Regions from separate parts of the Bradyrhizobium sp. 137 genome, predicted to be linked through region 1. Evidence: predicted binding sites of a transcription regulator. Region 1 holds the regulator's gene; each other region holds the start of a gene.

Region 1 (3,196 bases):
AGCCGCCGGAAGCAATGTCGGCGATGGACGGCTACGCGGTGCGCGCGAGCGATGCAACAAAGCTCGATAGTACGCTCACCTTGATTGGCGAAGTGGCGGCGGGTCGTCCGTTCGCGGGAACGCTGGGCCCCGGCGAAGCCGTGCGGATCTTCACCGGCGGCGTCATTCCCAACGGTGCCGACGCGGTCGTGATCCAGGAGGACACGGTTGCGGACGGCAAGCGCATCACGATCAAGGAAGCCGCGATTGCCGGCCGCCACATCCGCCCCGCGGGCGTCGACTTCTCCGAAGGAGACGTGCTCCTGCGCAAGGGAACCCGTCTCACCGAGCGCGATCTCGCGCTCGCCGCCGCCATGAATCATCCGCAGCTTGCCGTCTGCCGCCGTCCGAAGGTCGCGATCCTCGCCACCGGCGACGAGCTGGTCATGCCGGGAACCACACCCGCTCACGGCCAGATCGTCTATTCCAACGGCTATGCCCTGCACGCGCTCGCCCGCAGCGAGGGGGCCGATACCATCGACCTCGGCATTGCCGCCGATACGCTGGAGGCCACCACTGCCGGCATCCGCCGCGCCCGCGAGAGCGGCGCCGAGATCCTGGTCACGAGCGGCGGCGCGTCGGTCGGCGACCATGATCTGGTCCAGCAGGCGTTGAGGGACGAAGGCATCGCGATGGCGTTCTGGAAGATCGCGATGCGCCCGGGCAAGCCGATGATGCATGGGCGGCTCGGCGCGATGCGCGTGATCGGCCTGCCGGGCAATCCTGTGTCATCCTACGTGTGCGCCTTCCTGTTCCTGGTGCCGCTGATTCGCGCCTTGTCGGGACGATCCATGATTCATCACCGACAAGAACGGGCCGTGCTCGGCCGCGATGTGGATGCAAACGATATGCGCGCGGACTATCTGCGCGCACATCTGGAGACGCGCGACGATGGCACGTTGGTGGCCCTTCCCGTCAATCACCAGGATTCCTCGCTGCTTGCGAATCTCGCTGCAGCACAGGCACTTCTCGTCCGCGCACCGTTCGCTCCGAAGGCAGAAGCCGGCTCGCCTTGCGAGGTCCTGCGCCTGCCCGTCTGAACGCATCCACCACACGCGTTCCGCGAACTTTGTCCCGTTCACGGTAAATTAAGCAGTTGCGGAACACATATCGAACATATAGTGTCCGTTCATGATTTGTTTCGAGCATGTAGCGGTTCACCGCTCCAATTTAGCGTCTCGGAATCGAACGACATCAACCGGGGGACTTTGGTCGAGATGTTAACGCGCAAACAATACGAGCTTCTGCGGTTCATCAGCGAACGTCTGAAGGAAAGTGGCGTGCCGCCCTCCTTCGACGAGATGAAGGATGCGCTCGACCTGCGCTCGAAATCGGGCATCCATCGCCTGATCACCGCGCTCGAGGAGCGCGGCTTCATCCGCCGCCTGCCCAACCGCGCCCGCGCCATCGAGGTGATCAAGCTGCCCGAGCTCCAGGCCGCCGCCGGCAGCCGCCGCGGCTTCACGCCGAGCGTCATCGAGGGCAATCTCGGCAAGGTGCGCGCGAGCTCCAGTTCTTCCGCGGACGAAGGCGAGCGTCCCGTTGCGGTGCCCGTGATGGGTCGCATCGCGGCCGGCACGCCGATCGAAGCGTTGCAGACCCGCAGTCACACCATTAGCGTGCCGCCCGACATGCTCGGCTCGGGCGAACACTACGCACTCGAAGTGCGCGGCGATTCGATGGTCGAAGCCGGCATTCTCGATGGCGACATGGCGCTGATCCAGCGTAACGAGAGCGCCGATACCGGCGACATCGTGGTGGCCCTGATCGACGACGAGGAAGCGACGCTCAAGCGCTTTCGTCGCCGGGGGGCGTCGATCGCGCTCGAGCCCGCCAATGCCGCCTACGAGGTGCGCATCCTGCCGCCGAACCGGGTGAAGATTCAGGGCAAGCTGATCGGGCTGTACCGCAAGTACTGAGACGGGCCAGCGGTCATTCGATACCAATGATTCCGATTGGAGCGGACGATGGTCCGCTCCAGCTGGATAGTCTTTTGGTCTTGCGCAGATTATCCGGCCCCTCTCTCCGGCGCTCCATCCTCGGCATGCGGCTCCAAGCACGCATCGCTTGTGAAGAGATCGTGCGCAGGATCGCTTTAAGCGCCTTCGCAGCGTGCTGATCGCTTGCATCGGCCGCGCAAGCATTCGCAACTCAATTGCAGCACCATGCACGCAATCTGCGCACGTAGGGAGCGAGCTATTCCGCAACGCCTAAACTCCCATCAACCGACAGCCACGGCGAAGCTGGCCACATTCCCCCTCTCGGCGCCCGCAGGCCACGGGCGCTCGCATCCGCCGAATGCACTGAAGCGAGCTTTGTTCCTATGACTTCGGGAAAGATAATGTGATCGTGTCCGGCAACGCCAGCCGCAGATTTGCCCACAACCGAGCAGAGCGTTACGTGCTTCCACTCTGATAGAGGCTTGCGCCTCCGAAGGAGGCGCGGGTTGCTATCTTCGAATGAGGAGCACCCGATGTGTGACTACAGCCTGCATGCCGTTGCATCTCGCCCCGCCGAAGTCGGCGAGACGATCGTGTCGACAACGTTCCGCGGCACCTCAACGCGCGGCTTTGCTTCCGCGGCCGATCCGACCGTGGCCGTCTGCCTGCTGCCGGGAACGGAGCTCGCCTTCGCCGACAACGTCCGTTACGATAATCGCTGGATCTGGACGCGCACCATCAACTCCCGCGTCGGCAAGTTCGGCAAGATCGATCCGCACATACCCGACCGCCATCATGACGCGATCGAATTCCCCGACGGCAAATACGTGCTGGTGACGCAGCTCGTCGAAGGCCAGCGCGCAACCGTGCTGCAATTGCCGGTGACGCAGCCGGTCAGCGAGCGCGAGCACAAGCCGCAGATCGTTGCCGATAGCCGGTCGACGATCACGCGCCTGCCGATTGGCTGAGCCGTCCCCGCCCGCGGGGTCGGGCCAGGATTGAAATGCCATCGCCGGCCGAGGCCGGCGAGATGGTATAATTTGTGTGCTGCGGAGTCCGGTCGGACCCGGACCTACTCTTCGCATTTGTTTTTAATCGTCCGGCCCCTAATCGTCGACCTGCAAGTCGGTCTCCGCCGGCGTTGCATCCCGGTTGCGGGCCGCGGCCGTCCTCGGCACAAGGCTCCCATCGAAATCACCCTCGCCGGCGCCGGCCGG
Region 2 (3,196 bases), on a different contig from region 1:
GGTTGATCGGCGCATCGCCCTGCCCCAGCGCATGCGCCAGCAGCGTGGAGAACCGGGCGCCGAACCGCGCCGTGATCTCGCTCGGCGAGCGCGAGGCGACGTCGCCGATGGTCTTCAAACCGGCGCGACGCAAGCCTGTGGTGATGACTTCACCTGCACCGAGCGCGGAAATCGGAAATCGGCTGATCGCCTCCGCCTCCTCGCCATCGGCCACGATGGTGCCCGTGGCCTGCCGCGTCAGCGTGCGTGCGCAGATCGAGGTGCCGGCGATCGCCGCGCTGATGGCAAACCCCTGCCGGGCCAATGCGCGAACCAACGTCCGTAACAACGCGGCCTCACCACCGAATAGATGCGCGCAGCCGGTGATGTCCAGAAACAGGCCGTGCGGCGGATCGAGCGCCACCAGCGGCGTGAAGCGGTCGCACCAGTCCGCGACATCGCTCAGCGTCTTCGCATCGGCCACAATATCGGCGTCGAACACTTTCAGGTCCGGACACATCGCCCGCGCATTGGCCAAGGGCTGACCTATATACAGGCCGAGGCGCTCGGCGGCCTCGTCGAGCGCATGGATCACCAGCGCATTGTTGTCCTTGATGACGACGATGCTTGGATCATTGCTCTTATGCAGTCCGACGTTCCCAAAGAACCGCTGAATCCGGTCGATGGGCAGGCGTGGCAGCCACAGGCTGAGAATACGTCGACGGCTCACTGAACTGGCACTCATCACATTTCCATTCCATGGTCCACCGGCCACATGGGCCATGACGATTGCGCAAGAGCTCGGCATCGAAGCGCGGCGCGCCCCAGGCACTCGACACCGGGCCCGGCGGTGAATGCGCTGCGCGCAGCATCCATCGTGTTTCCGCGGTCGAGGGCAGCGGCTGCGCCGCCATGCGCAGCAAGAGCCCGGTGACACCGGAAGCTTGCGCGGCCAGCGTCAGCTTGCGGCTCGCCACGAGATCGAACTGCCTGGTCTCGCCCCAGAGCTCGAGCACCAAGGCCCCCAGCGCATCGCAGGCAAGCGCGTCGGCTGAGCTGCGCAGTGCGCTCTCGACATCAGCGGCGCGCACCATCACCACGCGGCGCGGATCGAGACCGAACTCGGCGAGCCCGCTCATCGACAGCGCGCCGGTTTCGATTTCCGAAAAATCCTGCCGCACCCACAGCAGCGGCCGGCGCGCCGAAACGCGGCCCGCAAGCCCCATGACAAAGCCCGTTGCGGCCGTCCCCTGCCGGCCCTCACAAAACACCTCATGGATCGCCGCACGTGCGAGCCCGCCCTTCAGCGCGCTGTCCGCCTCGCTGTGGCCGAGCGCGACGCGATCGCGCTGATGCACGACCTCCGCCGTCTCGATGCGCTCGATCTGGCTGCGCAAGGTCGCAAGCGCGCTTCTGCGTGCGCCGCTCATGCTCGCCGCTCCTTCAGGGGTGATTGCCGGTGGCTCTCAAAAAGAGAACCAGCGGCTGGCTCATTTGTTCATGATATGTTCTAATATAAAGCTAACGCCGCCCTGGGAGTCAATCGAATTGGCGCGCTTTAGGATTCATGAGTGGAATCAAAGAGATTCAAACATGGACGTACAACGCAAGCTGGAAATCCTGGCGGATGCTGCCAAGTACGACGCATCCTGCGCCTCCAGCGGCACCGAGAAGCGGGATTCCAGCGACGGCAAGGGCATGGGCTCGACCGCGCCGGGCATGGGCATCTGCCATTCTTACGCGCCGGATGGACGCTGCATCTCCCTGCTCAAGGTGCTGCTGACCAATGCCTGCAATTACGATTGCCTCTATTGCGTCAACCGCGCCTCCTCCAACGTGCCGCGCGCCCGCTTCACCATCGACGAGGTCGTCAAGCTGACGCTCGACTTCTACCGGCGCAATTACATCGAGGGCCTGTTTCTCTCCTCCGGCATCATCCGCAGTCCCGATTACACCATGGAGCAAGTGGTCAGCGTCGCGCGAAAACTGCGCGAGGAGCATCACTTCCGCGGCTACATCCACCTCAAGACGATTCCCGAAGCCGACGATGCGCTGATCGCAGCAGCCGGCCAATATGCCGACCGTCTCTCCATCAACATCGAGATGCCGCAGGAGACGAGCCTCAAGCAATTCGCGCCGGAGAAGGACGTGCGCGCGATCCGCCGCACCATGGGCCGGCTGCGGCTCAAGCTCGATGAAGCCGAGGAAGGCCGCAGCGCGAAAACGAAGGCCAAGCCGCAGCGCTTTGCGCCGGCTGGGCAAAGCACGCAGATGATCGTCGGCGCCGACACGGCCTCCGATCACACCATTCTCCACACCAGCGCCAATCTCTACGGCGCCTACCGCCTGCGCCGCGTCTATTATTCCGCGTTCAGCCCGATCCCCGACGCCAGCCGCGCCCTGCCCTTGCGCGCGCCGCCCTTGCTGCGCGAGCACCGCCTCTATCAGGCCGACTGGCTGATGCGGTTCTACGGCTTCGACGTCGGCGAGATCGTCGACGACAGCGCGATGCTGCCGCTCGACATCGATCCAAAGCTCGCCTGGGCACTGCGCCACCGCGACCGCTTTCCGCTCGATGTCAACCGCGCCAGCCGCGAGGAATTGCTGCGCGTGCCGGGCTTCGGCACCAAAGCAGTCGAACGCATCATCGCGACGCGGCGCACGACAATGATCCGCCTCGCCGATCTCGCGCGGCTGCACGTGCCCCGGCACAAGGCGCTGCCGTTCATCGTCCTCAGCGATCACCGCCCCTCACCGCATTGTCTCGACGAGGCGCGGCTGATCGAGCGGTTCAAGCCAAAGGCGACGCAACTGGGATTTGGCTTCTGATGCAATTCATCACTCTCGATCATGAAACCGATTTCGAAGGCTGGCGCAAAGCCGCACGTAGCCTCGTGCTTCACCGCGTCAGGCCAGCCGATGTCACCTGGGCCGTGCAGGGAGGCGAAGCGGAGCTGTTCGCGCCGCCCTCGCCGTCTCTGCTGCCGGAGGGCAGCGATAGCACCTTCAACGTCTCCGCGAAATTCGTCGAGCTCGCCAAAGCGGCAATCCTGCACCGCGACCGCGAACGCTTTGCGATCCTCTATCGCCTGCTATTTCGGCTGAAGGACAATCACGATCTCATCGAGGTCGCAACCGATCCCGATGTCGCGCAAGTCACGGCCATGGCGAAGGCAGTCTACCGCGACGAGCACAAGATGCATGCCTTCGTGCGCTT
Region 3 (3,196 bases), on a different contig from region 1:
CAGCCCTTGGGGCTGCGCAGCACGATCATCGGCCAGCGCGGTCGCTCGACGCTTTTGCGCCCATCGCGGGCGTGCTGCTGGATCGAGCGGATGCTGACGAGCGCGACGTCGAGCGCATCCGCCATGGCCTGGTGCATCAATTTGGGATCGTCGCCTTCGACGAACAGCGGCTCATGGCCGAGCCCGCGGAAGAGGTCGCGGATCTCTTCGTTGCGCATCCGCCCGAGCACGGTGGGGTTGGCGATCTTGTAGCCGTTGAGGTGCAGGATCGGCAGCACCGCGCCGTCATGGGCCGGGTTCAAGAACTTGTTCGAGTGCCACGACGCCGCCAGCGGGCCGGTTTCGGCCTCGCCGTCGCCGACGACGCAGGCGACGATGAGGTCGGGATTGTCGAATGCCGCGCCATAGGCGTGCACCAGCGCATAGCCGAGCTCGCCGCCCTCGTGGATCGAGCCCGGCGTTTCCGGCGCCGCGTGGCTCGGAATGCCGCCGGGGAAGGAGAACTGCCTGAACAGCTTGCGCAATCCCTCAGTATCGCGCGCGATGTCGGGATAGATCTCGCTGTAGCTGCCTTCCAGATAGGTGTTGGCAACCATGCCCGGGCCGCCATGGCCGGGACCGCAGACGTAGATCACGTTGAGGTCGAGCGCACGGATGACGCGGTTGAGGTGAGCATAGATGAAGTTCAGGCCGGGCGTCGTGCCCCAATGGCCGAGCAGGCGCGGCTTGATGTGCTCGGGCCGTAGCGGTTCGCGCAACAGCGGATTGTCGAGGAGATAGATTTGCCCGACCGAGAGATAGTTGGCGGCACGCCAGTAGCGATCGAGGAGATCGAGTTCGCTGCTCGCGGCGCGCAATTGTCGTTGATTTGTCATGTTCTTGCCGACCTTCACCCAGCGATCGTCATCAACATTGTTCCGGCGCGATTGATCCCTTCGCCATGAAACGGGATCGCCGCCCCGCCGGTGTTGCGTGAGGTCAAGGGCGCGCGCCCGAAGTTTGGGCAGCGCTACTGTGCATGGGGTTGTTTCCGCGTTTTTGCTCTTGTTCTTGATTTGTTCTGGGCGCGTGCTATGTTGGGTTCATGAGTCGAGCATCTTCTCGTGCCCTCAAGCACCCGCCAACGGCGCCCTCCGAGCCGGCGGGTGCGCCTTCTGATTTTCCTGTCGATTTTCCCGAGCTTGGCGTCGCCATCGATCGCGCACGCAGGCGAGGGCGGGGCGTCCAGTCCAACGCCAGCGGCCGTTACGAGGCCGAGGCCCGCGTCGCCTTCGACGATGGCTGGCAGAGCCTGGAGGAACTGCCGCCGTTCAAGACCACGGTCGGGATCGACACCTCACGCAAGGTGATCACCCGCAACGATTCCCCCGACATCGGTTTCGACCGCTCGATCAACCCCTATCGCGGCTGCGAGCACGGCTGCGTCTATTGCTTCGCGCGGCCGACGCACGCCTATCTCGGCCTGTCTCCCGGGCTCGACTTCGAGTCCAAACTGTTTGCCAAGCCCGAGGCGGCGGCGCTGCTCGAGAAGGAACTCGCTGCCAGCGGCTACGAGCCGCGGATGATCGCGATCGGCACCAACACCGATCCCTATCAGCCGATCGAGCGCGAGCGAAAGATCATGCGAGGCATCCTAGAGGTGCTGGAGCGCGCCGGGCATCCCGTCGGCATCGTCACCAAATCGGTCCTGGTGGTGCGCGATATCGACATTCTCGCGCGGATGGCCAAGCGCAACCTCGCCAAGGTCGCGATCTCCGTCACCTCGCTCGATCCGAGGCTCGCGCGCACCATGGAGCCGCGGGCGGCGACGCCGCCGAAGCGACTGGAAGCGCTCAAGCAGCTCTCGGAGGCGGGCATTCCGACCACCGTGATGGTCGCGCCCGTGATCCCCGCGCTGAACGATTCCGAGATCGAGCGCATTCTTGATGCCGCAGCCCATGCCGGCGTCAAGGAAGCCTCCTACGTGCTGCTGCGGCTGCCGCTCGAGGTCCGCGATCTGTTTCGCGAATGGCTGATGGCGAACTATCCAGACCGCTACCGCCACGTCTTCACGCTGATCCGCGACATGCGCGGCGGCCGCGACTACGATGCGAAATGGGGCGAGCGGATGAAGGGGACCGGCCCGATGGCCTGGACCATCGGCCGTCGCTTCGAGATCGCCTGCGACAGGCTCGGCCTCAACAAGCGGCGCTCCAAGCTGACCACCGATCACTTCGCGCGGCCGAAGCGGAACGGCGATCAGCTCAGCCTGTTCTGATCGCGAAGTGGACGAGGCGTAACATGAGTGAGGAAACCACCGTGCCGGTGCCGCGGCTGACCGTAGTCACGCTCGGTGTCAGCAACATCCGCGCCAGCATTGCCTTTTACGAGGCGCTCGGTTTCTCGCGCCTGCTCAAGGCGACCGGTGAGGCGGTCGCATTCTACGACACCGGTGGTCCGGTGCTCGCCTTGTATCCCTGGGATCAGCTCGCCGCCGACGCCGGGTTGCCGGACAATCCAAGACCGCCGGCATTTCGCGGGATGACGCTCGCCTGGAACTGCCGGACGCGCGAGGAGGTCGATACGGTGCTGGCTTTCGCTGTCGACAAGGGTGCAGCGCTGCTGAAAGCGGCGCACGAGACTGATTACGGCGGCTATTCCGGCTATTTCACCGATCCCGATGGCCATCCTTGGGAGGTCGTGGTCGCACCCGGGATCGAGGTGGGCGAGGACCGACGGGTGCATTTGGCGGAATAGGGCGGCTCACCTGAATAACGGGAATTGTCTCGGGTTCCAGGTTGCGCTGGCGAAGCCGCTTGCGCACGATCCCCACCATGATTCGGGACAAGTCCGCCAAGAAGCTGGCCAAAGACACGCCAAAAAAAAGACGGTGCGAAGAAGGCTGCGCCTGCCAACACGTTGGAAGGCAAGCCGCCGCAAGCCAAGTCGTCGGAAACTAAGGCGTCGGAGGTTCAGGCTTTAACCGGCAAAAGCGCCGGCCGGAAAGGCATCATTGCCGTGGCCCCGCCGAGCTTCCGTCGTGAGCGCGCGCTGATCAAGCGCGGCGTCTGGCCGGTCGCAGGCTGCGACGAGGCCGGTCGCGGACCGCTCGCCGGCCCCGTGGTGGCGGCGGCCGTGATCCTCGATCCCGACCGCATTCCCCGTGGCATCGATGATTCCAAGCGCCTGACCGCCGAAGAGCGCGAAAAACTGTTCG
Region 4 (3,196 bases), on a different contig from region 1:
ACGAGACAGGCGGCCGAGCCGAGCAAAGCGAGTTTGCGCGTCATCGGGGGGGCTCCCGGCTGAGAGATTGCGGCGTTACGACCGCGGTTCAGTACAGCGTGCGGATCGGCTGCTCGGCGGCGCCGTAGGGCACCCAGCGGCAGGAGAACGAGATGTAGCCGCCCTCGTAGGCCTGCACCGCGAGAAATTTGGCGACTTTGCCGTAGCGCGCGCAGTGATCGACCGCGACCTGCCGCGCATCGACCTGGGTCGCCATCGAATAGGCGATGATGCCGCCGGTGTCGTTGCCCTTGAACGGCGGCACTGGAAGAATATCGGCCCGCACCGACTGGCTCGCCATCATACCCGAGACAACCAGGCTGGCGAGAAGACCCGCGGCCGCAATGATTCGCATTCCCGTCACTCCAATTGGTTGGCGCCAGTTTACGGTGCCGGGATGGAAGTGGAAAGAACGGAAGCCATGCCGAGCGCGACGTTGTGGTCAACTCCTGGCGAAGTGTTGCCGCGCTGCACTTGACCCCGCCCAGCCTTCGCGGCACGGTCCCACCTTCGCAAGACCCAGCAGTCCGGATTGCCCATGCGCGCCCCCTCCCTGAAATCGCTCCGCTTTGCCGCCGTGCTCGGCCTCATGTTCGGGGCGCTATCGCTCGGTGAGGCCAGGGCCGCCAATCCGCTCGAGACGAATTTCTGGCTGAGCGGGCCGCGCTACGATGGCGCCGTCGCCGATTGCGACAAGGCGCTGCCGACGATCGCCACCCAGTTCTGGGAGAAGGAAAGCTCGTTCTGGAATTCCTCGTTGAAGATCACCGGCTTCTCCGCCGTTCGCGAGACCGCTTTCCGGCCCTGGCAGTCCGACAACATTCCGCGCCGGTATTGCACCGGCGACGCCATGCTCAATGACGGCAAGGTGCGCAAGGTGCATTTCTCGATTATCGAGGATGGCGGCTTCGCCGGCTACGGCAATGGCGTCGAATGGTGCGTCGTCGGAGTCGACCGCAACTGGGCCTACAATCCAGCCTGCCGCGCCGCCAAGCCCTGATTTGAAGAGTCCCGAGTCGGGCCGATCTGGCGACTGAGCGGCGGTGGCTGCATTTTGTTCTTGAAATGTTCTTATCGCCTGCTAGGCTTCATTGCACAGTCTAGTTGAGGGGCATCGCCATGTTTCATTCCAGATTGCATTCATTTTCCCGCCTGGTGATCTCGCTGACCCTTCCCCTGATCCTTGCCGCAGGCCTGGCCTCGTTCGCCGGCGGCGCAAAGGCCCAGGACAAGCGGCAAAACGCGCCGGGCGAGTTCGATTTCTATGTGCTGTCGCTGTCATGGTCGCCCTCCTTCTGCGAGGAAGCGGCCGAGCGCAACGGCCGCTCACACATGCAGTGCAGCGGACGGCCCTACGCCTTCGTGGTGCACGGGCTGTGGCCGCAATATGAAAACGGCTTCCCCGAATATTGCCAGCGGCCGGCACCGCGGCTGAACCGCGGCATCGTCTCCTCGATGCTGGATTTGATGCCGGCGCCGGGCCTGATCTTCAACGAATGGGACAAGCACGGCACCTGCTCCGGGCTCGAGAGCCGCAGCTATTTCGAAACGATCCGCAAAGCGCGCGCCGCGATCAAGATCCCGGCCGAATATCTCGATCTGTCGCAGGCCAAGACCGTGGCGCCGGCGGAGGTCGAGGACGCCTTTATCAAGGCCAATCCCGGCCTCAGCAATGCCGCCATCTCGGTCACCTGTAACCGGACACGGCTGTCTGAGGTCCGCATCTGCCTCAGCAAGGATCTGCAATTCCGCGCCTGCGACGAGCTCGAGCGCCGCACCTGCCGCCGCGAGCAGGTGACGATGCCGCCGATCAGGGGTGGGTAGAGGGAGCCCTCGGATCGCCATTCCGGAGCGCGCGGCTTGTCCGCCGCAGCCCGAAGAGCGAAGGCGGAAGCGCGGGGCTGGAATCCATCTGTCCGCATTCTCAAAGAAATGGATTTCGGGTTCGGTGCTGGCGCACCGTCCCGAAATGACGGCCGTTACTTTCGCCTCGCGATGTCGTAACTCTCCGCCATGAACTACCGTCACGCCTTCCATGCCGGCAGCTTCGCCGACGTCATCAAGCACATCGTACTGGCGCGCATCCTCACTTATTTGCAGGACAAGCCGGCGGCGTTCCGCGTCATCGACACCCATGCCGGCGCCGGCCTCTACGACCTCGACAGCAACGAGGCGCGCCGTGGCGGCGAGTGGCTGACCGGCATTGCGCGGCTGATGCAGGCGCGGCTGTCGAACGAGACCGCGGCGCTGACCAAGCCGTATCTCGACATCGTCCGCGCCTTCAATCCGAAGGGCGAGCTCAAGGCCTATCCGGGCTCGCCACTGATCGCGCGCGGCCTGCTCAGGCCGCAGGACCGCCTCATCGCCTGCGAGCTCGAGCCGAAGGCGCGGAAAGCGCTGATCGACGTGCTGCGCCGCGACGAGCAGGCTCGCGTGGTCGATCTCGACGGCTGGATGGCACTGCCCGCCTTCGTGCCGCCGAAGGAGCGGCGCGGCCTCGTGCTGATCGACCCGCCGTTCGAGGCCAAGGATGAGTTCGAGCGGCTTGGCGAGGCCTTCTCGGCGGCGTTCGCGAAATGGCCGACCGGTATCTACGTCGTCTGGTATCCGGCTAAGAACCGGCGCGCCACCGACACGCTGGCGCAAACGGTGGCGCGGCTCGCAGCCGCAGCAAAGCCATCAGGAAAATGCCTGCGCCTCGAATTCAGTGTGGCGCCGCAGCTCGATGGCGCGGCCCTCACCTCCACGGGTCTTCTGATCGTCAACCCGCCCTACACGCTGCACGGCGAGCTCAAGACCATCCTGCCCGAGCTCGAAATGCCGCTCGGCCAGGGCGGCGCTGCCAGATTCCGATTGGAGGTGCCGAGGCCGTAACACTCCGGCATTCTTGGGAAAAATATGCAGGAACGGTAGTCAATCTGCGACGAACCGTATTATGCTGTTTCCGTGACTGGCTTTACGTTCCGCTTCCGCGAATGGTTGCGGCGGAGTGAAGGCCCAAGAAAGATCCGGCCGGACCTATGAGGTCCGCCCAAGGATGGCCAGCTCCCGGGCTTCGTAAGGTCCGGTCATGTCGTGACGCGAGTCTGCGTCGCGGCGGAGGAGCAATGAGGGGGAGTTTCCCGATGGCCATGACGGGAACGGTCAAGTTCTTCAA

What was found. Region 1 encodes LexA, which represses DNA repair genes until DNA is damaged. Its sites were predicted from a motif close to TGTTCNNNNTGTGTTCNG; they were not measured.
Region 2: the regulator LexA is predicted to act here: its motif matches at 1,475-1,492, upstream of IVA78_RS22870 (DNA repair protein).
Region 3: the regulator LexA is predicted to act here: its motif matches at 1,046-1,063, upstream of IVA78_RS18435 (PA0069 family radical SAM protein).
Region 4: the regulator LexA is predicted to act here: its motif matches at 1,095-1,112, upstream of IVA78_RS10235 (ribonuclease T2).

What each region holds. Positions count from the first base shown of each region.
Region 1 is NZ_JADPKU010000033.1:90,774-93,969, forward strand. It holds gene glp (gephyrin-like molybdotransferase Glp) at 1-1,079, shown strand, start outside; gene lexA (transcriptional repressor LexA) at 1,257-1,958, shown strand; gene IVA78_RS06445 (hypothetical protein) at 2,513-2,947, shown strand; partial or broken gene IVA78_RS06450 (ComEC/Rec2 family competence protein) at 3,086-3,196, opposite strand, start outside.
Region 2 is NZ_JADPKU010000068.1:52,671-55,866, forward strand. It holds gene IVA78_RS22865 (DNA polymerase Y family protein) at 1-724, opposite strand, end outside; gene IVA78_RS22870 (DNA repair protein) at 621-1,409, opposite strand; gene IVA78_RS22875 (putative DNA modification/repair radical SAM protein) at 1,573-2,808, shown strand; gene IVA78_RS22880 (UdgX family uracil-DNA binding protein) at 2,808-3,196, shown strand, end outside.
Region 3 is NZ_JADPKU010000061.1:61,099-64,294, forward strand. It holds gene IVA78_RS18430 (phosphoketolase family protein) at 1-875, opposite strand, end outside; gene IVA78_RS18435 (PA0069 family radical SAM protein) at 1,085-2,257, shown strand; gene IVA78_RS18440 (VOC family protein) at 2,281-2,736, shown strand; partial or broken gene IVA78_RS18445 (ribonuclease HII) at 2,778-3,196, shown strand, end outside.
Region 4 is NZ_JADPKU010000044.1:216,925-220,120, reverse strand. It holds gene IVA78_RS10250 (DUF3617 family protein) at 1-44, opposite strand, end outside; gene IVA78_RS10245 (hypothetical protein) at 89-394, opposite strand; gene IVA78_RS10240 (hypothetical protein) at 578-1,039, shown strand; gene IVA78_RS10235 (ribonuclease T2) at 1,159-1,863, shown strand; gene rlmJ (23S rRNA (adenine(2030)-N(6))-methyltransferase RlmJ) at 2,053-2,913, shown strand; gene IVA78_RS10225 (cold-shock protein) at 3,165-3,196, shown strand, end outside.